DNA from 2 places in the Clostridium sp. TJA038 genome. Region 1 is predicted to be linked to the other one. Evidence: riboswitches for the same ligand, from Rfam matches in the RefSeq annotation. Region 1 holds a riboswitch; the other holds the start of a gene.
What was found. Region 1 has a riboswitch for S-adenosylmethionine ahead of AC4FQV_RS08565 (Na+/H+ antiporter NhaC family protein). Riboswitches for the same ligand answer to the same signal wherever they lie in the genome.
Positions count from the first base shown of each region.

Region 2: linked by a shared signal. The riboswitch ahead of metK (methionine adenosyltransferase) and the one ahead of AC4FQV_RS08565 (Na+/H+ antiporter NhaC family protein) in region 1 are both predicted to bind S-adenosylmethionine.

Region 1 covers NZ_JBZEFA010000004.1:75,697-79,107, forward strand. The annotation lists gene AC4FQV_RS08555 (class D sortase) at 1-158, opposite strand, end outside; gene ispF (2-C-methyl-D-erythritol 2,4-cyclodiphosphate synthase) at 419-889, shown strand; gene AC4FQV_RS08565 (Na+/H+ antiporter NhaC family protein) at 995-2,299, opposite strand; SAM riboswitch class I at 2,403-2,567, opposite strand; gene AC4FQV_RS08570 (pyridoxamine kinase) at 2,641-3,411, opposite strand, start outside.
Region 2 covers NZ_JBZEFA010000001.1:62,057-65,467, reverse strand. The annotation lists gene nagA (N-acetylglucosamine-6-phosphate deacetylase) at 1-826, shown strand, start outside; gene metK (methionine adenosyltransferase) at 912-2,087, opposite strand; SAM riboswitch class I at 2,319-2,423, opposite strand; tRNA gene AC4FQV_RS00345 (tRNA-Tyr) at 2,496-2,581, opposite strand; tRNA gene AC4FQV_RS00340 (tRNA-Thr) at 2,587-2,662, opposite strand; tRNA gene AC4FQV_RS00335 (tRNA-Tyr) at 2,686-2,771, opposite strand; tRNA gene AC4FQV_RS00330 (tRNA-Thr) at 2,777-2,852, opposite strand; tRNA gene AC4FQV_RS00325 (tRNA-Val) at 2,875-2,950, opposite strand; tRNA gene AC4FQV_RS00320 (tRNA-Tyr) at 2,955-3,040, opposite strand; tRNA gene AC4FQV_RS00315 (tRNA-Thr) at 3,046-3,121, opposite strand; gene AC4FQV_RS00310 (hypothetical protein) at 3,281-3,411, opposite strand, start outside.

The DNA.
Region 1 (3,411 bases):
TCTCCCTCTGGAACATCAAACTGTAAGTTCTTAAAACTTTCTAAAACTGCTTGTTGTTGCTTATAAGTATCATATTTCATCCAAACAGTTAAGCCAACTAAGCCTATACCTACAACAATCAATAAAATACCAAGTATGTTTCTGATTTTTCCCCACATATAAAAATTCACCCTTTCAACTCAAAGTATCTTATAAATAATCTTATATAAAATTATTAATTTATTTTTCTTCTACTAAATCTCAATTTATTATACCATAGCAACACTTTATATCTATATATTTTTTTACATATAAGTATATTTTTTAACAAATAAAATTTATAAATATATTTAATTACGTATGTAAAGCTATAATAATTTATAAACTTTATATATAATGTAAACATACAAACTTTAAAATAAATTACGAGGTGATTAATATGAGAATAGGAATGGGATATGATGTTCATAAGCTAGTTGAAAATAGAGACCTTATATTAGGTGGCATAAAAATTCCATATGAAAAAGGGCTTTTAGGACATTCAGATGCTGATGTTTTACTTCACGCCATAATGGATTCCTTACTAGGTGCTGCTGCTTTAGGAGATATTGGTAAACACTTTCCTGATACAGACCCTAAATATAAGGGAGCAAATAGTTTAAAACTATTAGAATTTGTTGGCAAACTTTTAGAAGAAAATAATTATAAAATTTGCAATATAGATTCAACTATAATAGCTCAAAAACCTAAAATGGCACCTTATATACTTACCATGAGAGAAAATATTGCTAAAGTATTAAAAATAAATTTAAATCAAATAAACATAAAAGCTACAACTGAAGAAGGACTTGGCTTTACAGGCTCAGGTGAAGGAATTTCTTCTCAAAGTATCTGTCTTTTATGTAATTAAAAATAAAAAAACTTACAATCTATATTAAGATAAAATAATAATCTTAAAATAAGATTGTAAGTTTTTTTAGCCCCAATTTAAATAAAAAATACTAAACTTAATTTTTTAAGCTACCTCAAGCTCCTCATTATTTTTAGTCTGTCCTTTCTTTTGGAAAAATGCTATAAATATTATTGCACTTATTCCCATTAAGTATGGATAAAATAAAAATTTCATTATTTCAAAGGAACTTAAGCCTGTTAAAGCTGCTGCTGACATAAGTTGAGCACCATAAGGAATTATTCCTTGAACTGCACAAGAAAACATATCTAATATTCCTGCAATTCTTTTTGAATCTAAATTATATTTATCTGAAATATCTTTTGCTAAAGGTCCTACTGTAACTATAGCAATTGTATTATTTGCTGTACATGCATCAACTAAACTTACTAATAATCCAATACCAAACTCAGCACCTTTTTTACCGTTTATTCTCTTTGTAACTAAGTTTAAAACGTAATCTATTCCTCCGTTTGCCTTTATTATTTCAACAATTCCTCCAATAATTATTGAAATTAGTATAAGCTCACTCATTCCACCTATACCAGTTGATATTGAAGTAAAGAATGTTTTTACATCTAAAGAACCTGTAAAAAATCCAATAGCACCTGCTAAAACTATTCCACCTGATAAAACAGCTATTACATTAGCTCCCATCAAAGCTGCTATTAATATTCCTAAATAAGGAATTATTTTTATAAAATTATAATCATAATGTCCTACTGAAGTATTAGCTCCACTTCCTAAAACCGTATATATAATAATAACTAAAATTGCAGCTGGTAATATAACCTTAAAATTAACTTTAAACTTGTCCTTCATTGCACAGCCCTGTGTTTTTGTAGCTGCTATTGTTGTATCAGAAATCATTGAAAGATTGTCTCCAAACATAGCACCTCCAACTACGGCACCTACAATAAGTGGTAAAGCTATATCTGTTTTATCTGAAATCCCCATTGCAATAGGAACGATAGCTGCTATAGTTCCCATTGATGTACCTAAAGATATAGCTATAAATGATGATATTACAAATATACCTGCAACTAATATATTTTTAGGTAATATTGTTAATCCTAAATTTACTGTAGACTCTACAGCTCCCATGCTTTTAGCTACTTCTGCAAATGCACCAGCTAATATAAATATTAAGCACATTAAAATTATATTACTATTTCCTGCCCCTTTACAAAATATCTCTACGTTCTTTTCAAGTCCTCTTTTTCTATTTGTAAATATTCCAAATAAAACTGCGATTATTCCTGGAACTAAAACAGATACAGAGTAGAAGTCTTTCATTACTAATGAAGTTCCCAAATAAATAGCTACAAAAATTATTAATGGTAATAATGCTGAAAACTTTCCTTTTTTCATTTTTTTCCTCCTAATCTTAATCTATTTAATAAATCTATCTTTATCCTACAAAATAAAAAAACTCCTATCCTATGATAGAAGTTATTATTCTTACAGATTCGCATTCTTATCTCTCAGTTTCTACCGCAGGATTTAGCACCGCTATAAATCTTTGCATAAGAAAGCATACTGACTTATTTAAAAGTTTAAATCAGTATTATTTTAACCGCAAAGAATTACCGGTTGCTGGGTTTCACAGGGCCAGTCCCTCCACCTCTCTTGATAAGATTTATTAAATTTTGTTTTTTTAATATTATCATTCTAAAATTACTTTGTCAAATAAATTATATGACATTAATAATTTATTTACTTATTAATTTATATAACAATGCTTCTAATAATATGCCTTCATTTTTTGGATAATTAAACTTTTCGCTATACTCTATTGCTTCTGCAATAAAATCACAAGATTTTTCTAAAGCCTTCTTAACATCCTCTCCTTTTAATATCCATCCGATTAAAAGTGAAGCAAAGGTATCACCTGTCCCACAATAAAAAGCATTTATTTTTTTATGAGAGTATGTATAAAAAATCTTCTCCTTCTTATCATAGAGTACAGTATCAATATATTCATCACCTTTTGAACTTGATACACTTGTTATTATACTTATTCTAGGTCCTAATTCACTTAAATCTATTAAATACTCCTTTATATCCTCTTCACTTAAATATTCTTTATATTCTCTTCCTAAAAGAAAAGAGGCTTCTGTTAAATTTGGAGTTATTATATGTGCATCTTTTATAAGTTCTCTCATTTCTTCAATTATTTCAAAACTCATGCCATCATAAAGCTTTCCCCCATCAGCCATTACAGGGTCTATAAGAACTAAAGTATTCTTCTCTTTAAATTCTTTTATAAAACTCTTTACAAAATTAACTTGCTTAGGGTCTGCTAAATAACCACTATATATACATTTAAAATCTAGATTTAATTTTTTCCAATGTTCTTTAGTTTCATATATAAAATCTGTTAAATCCCTAAAAGCTGGTTTTCCAAAGCCATCTGTATGAGTTGACAAAACTGCTGTAGGCAAAGGACACACTTGATTTCCCATTGAAGATAACACAGGTAT
Region 2 (3,411 bases), on a different contig from region 1:
AGCAATTCATAAAGCAAAAACTGAAGGAACTGAAGGTGCTAATGTTTTAGGTGCTCACTTAGAAGGTCCATTTATAAGTCCTGGAGCCATAGGTGCTCAAAATCCTGAATTTTTAATACCTCCAACTGAAGAAAACTTTTATAAATTAGTTGGAGAACATGAAGAGGATGTTGTATCAATAACTCTTGCTCCTGAAGTAGATGGTGCTAAAGACCTTACTAAATTTTTAAGCAAAAAAGGTATAGTAGTTTCTATGGGACACACAAAGGCAACTTATGAAGAAGCTATGGAAGGAATAAAATGTGGTTGTTCTCATGCTACGCACCTTTTTAATGCAATGACTCCATTTACTCATAGAGAACCTGGAGTTGTAGGTGCAGTTTTTGATAGTGAAATAACTACTGAAACAATATCTGATGGTATTCATATAGCATATCCAAGTTTAAGAGTTGCATATAAACAAAAGGGAACAGATAAAGTTCTATTAATAACTGATGCTATGATGGCTTGTTGTATGCCTGATGGAATGTATACATTAGGTGGTCAAGATGTTGAAGTTAAAAATGGTGCTGCAAGATTATTAAGTGGTTCTTTAGCAGGTTCAATTTTAACATTAGATGTTGCAGTTAAAAATGTATTTTTAAATACTAATTATCCACTTAATGAGGTTATAAAAATGGCTACTTATAATGGTGCAAGACATTGTAAAGTAGACGATAGAAAAGGTTTAATTAAGGAAGGTTATGATGCTGACTTAATTCTTTTTGATGAAAATATAGATATAAAATACGTAATAGTTAATGGAAAAATAGTTCATAAAGCTTAAAAAATTTATTATATTACAAAATTAATTTTATGAACTTATAAATAATATATAAAAAAGCTTAGGATTTTTCCTAAGCTTTTTTATATTAAAGATATTTTTTTATTTCTTCAACTTTATTTAAGTTTTCCCATGGAAGGTCTAAATCTGTTCTTCCAAAGTGTCCATAAGCAGCTGTTTGTTTGTATATAGGTCTTCTTAAGTCTAAGTCTCTTATTATAGCACCTGGTCTTAAGTCAAATACCTTATTTATTATATCAACTATTTTTTCGTCAGAAATTTTTCCTGTTCCGAAAGTATCTACTATTATTGATACTGGTTTAGCAACACCTATAGCATAAGCAACTTGAACTTCTAATTTATCTGCAACACCTGCAGCAACTAAGTTTTTAGCTACCCATCTAGCAGCATATGCAGCTGATCTATCAACCTTAGTTGGATCTTTTCCTGAGAAAGCACCACCACCGTGTCTTCCATATCCACCATAAGTGTCAACAATTATTTTTCTTCCTGTTAATCCAGCATCTCCTTGAGGTCCGCCTATAACGAATCTTCCAGTTGGATTTATATAGTATTTAGTATTTTCATCTAATAATTCTGCTGGTATAACAGCTTTTATAACATGCTCCATTAAATCAGCTTGTATTTGCTCTTGAGAAACCTCAGGACCATGTTGTGTTGAAATTACTATTGCATCTATTCTAACTGGTTTGTCATCTTCATACTCAACAGTAACTTGAGTTTTTCCATCTGGTCTTAAGTAAGGTAAAGTTCCGTTCTTTCTTACCTCTGTTAATCTTCTTGATAATCTATGAGCCATAGCTATTGGTGCTGGCATAAATTCTTCAGTTTCATTAGTAGCAAAACCAAACATCATTCCTTGGTCTCCTGCACCTACTGCATCTATATCAATTTTTTCTCCTGCTCTTGATTCTAAAGCTTCATCAACACCCATAGCGATATCTGATGATTGCTCATCTATTGTAGTCATAACTGAACAAGTTTCACAGTCAAATCCATATTTAGCTCTATCATATCCTATATTTTTTATAGTTTCTCTAGCTATTTTAGGAATATCAACATAACAGTTTGTTGTTATTTCTCCCATTACAACTACTAATCCTGTAGTAACAGCTGTTTCACAAGCAACTCTTGCATTTGGGTCTTTTTCAAATATAGCATCTAAAACTGCATCTGAAATTTGGTCACAAATTTTATCTGGATGTCCTTCAGTAACTGATTCTGATGTAAATAATCTTCTCATGATTTAGGCTATCTTACACTTATATTAAGATAGCTAATTCACCCCTTTCATTTTTTATTTATCCAACCCTATATATTCAACAAGTAATATTTATTATCTTCCCACGACTTAAAATAATATATTTTTTGTTTATTAAAATCATCTTAATGCGCGCCTTTAAAATGATTTTAATAAAAAAATCTCTTCTTAAAGACTTAAGAAGAGATTTTAGTTATACACTAAATTTATCTTCTCTCATCTTGTAAAGAATTTCTTTACCGGAATTGGCACCTTAGTGAATTTCACTGGTTGCCGGGTTTCATAGGGCCTGTTTCCCTCCACCTCTCTGGATAAGAGTATATAAATACTAAATATTCTATTTTAAATATATTATTTTAACAAAGAGACACTAAATTAAGTGTCTCTTGCTGGTGGTGGAAGAAGGATTCGAACCTTCGAAGTCGTCCGACAACAGATTTACAGTCTGCCCCCTTTGGCCACTCGGGAATTCCACCACATTTGGAGCTGATGATCGGACTTGAACCGATAACCTGCTGATTACAAGTCAGCTGCTCTGCCAATTGAGCCACACCAGCATATTTATATTTTATTTTTTAATTGGTGGTGGAAGAAGGATTCGAACCTTCGAAGTCGTCCGACAACAGATTTACAGTCTGCCCCCTTTGGCCACTCGGGAATTCCACCACTTATGGAGCTGATGATCGGACTTGAACCGATAACCTGCTGATTACAAGTCAGCTGCTCTGCCAATTGAGCCACACCAGCGTATTTATTATTTTATTTTTAATGGTGGTCGCAACAGGGATCGAACCTGTGACCCCCTGCTTGTAAGGCAGGTGCTCTCCCAGCTGAGCTATGCGACCTTATTGGTGGTGGAAGAAGGATTCGAACCTTCGAAGTCGTCCGACAACAGATTTACAGTCTGCCCCCTTTGGCCACTCGGGAATTCCACCACTTATGGAGCTGATGATCGGACTTGAACCGATAACCTGCTGATTACAAGTCAGCTGCTCTGCCAATTGAGCCACACCAGCGTATTTTTAACTTCTATCTCTTGGCTCATCGCCAATCGACAAGACTTAGTATATATTGTTATGCTTTTTATTTCAAACTCAATTTTAAGCCATTTAAAGATATTATGTTAATTTATTTTTAAATTACTCTTTTTTTCTCCAATTTACTTCTTTTTTAACTTATATTTTTTCTTCTATTAGCGATATATTTATAAAAGGATTTAATAATTCTTTTACATACTCAAAATCTTTATAGGATAGCTTCTCTTGAAGTATTTTAAATATATCAATAGCTGCCTCTAACTCATCTG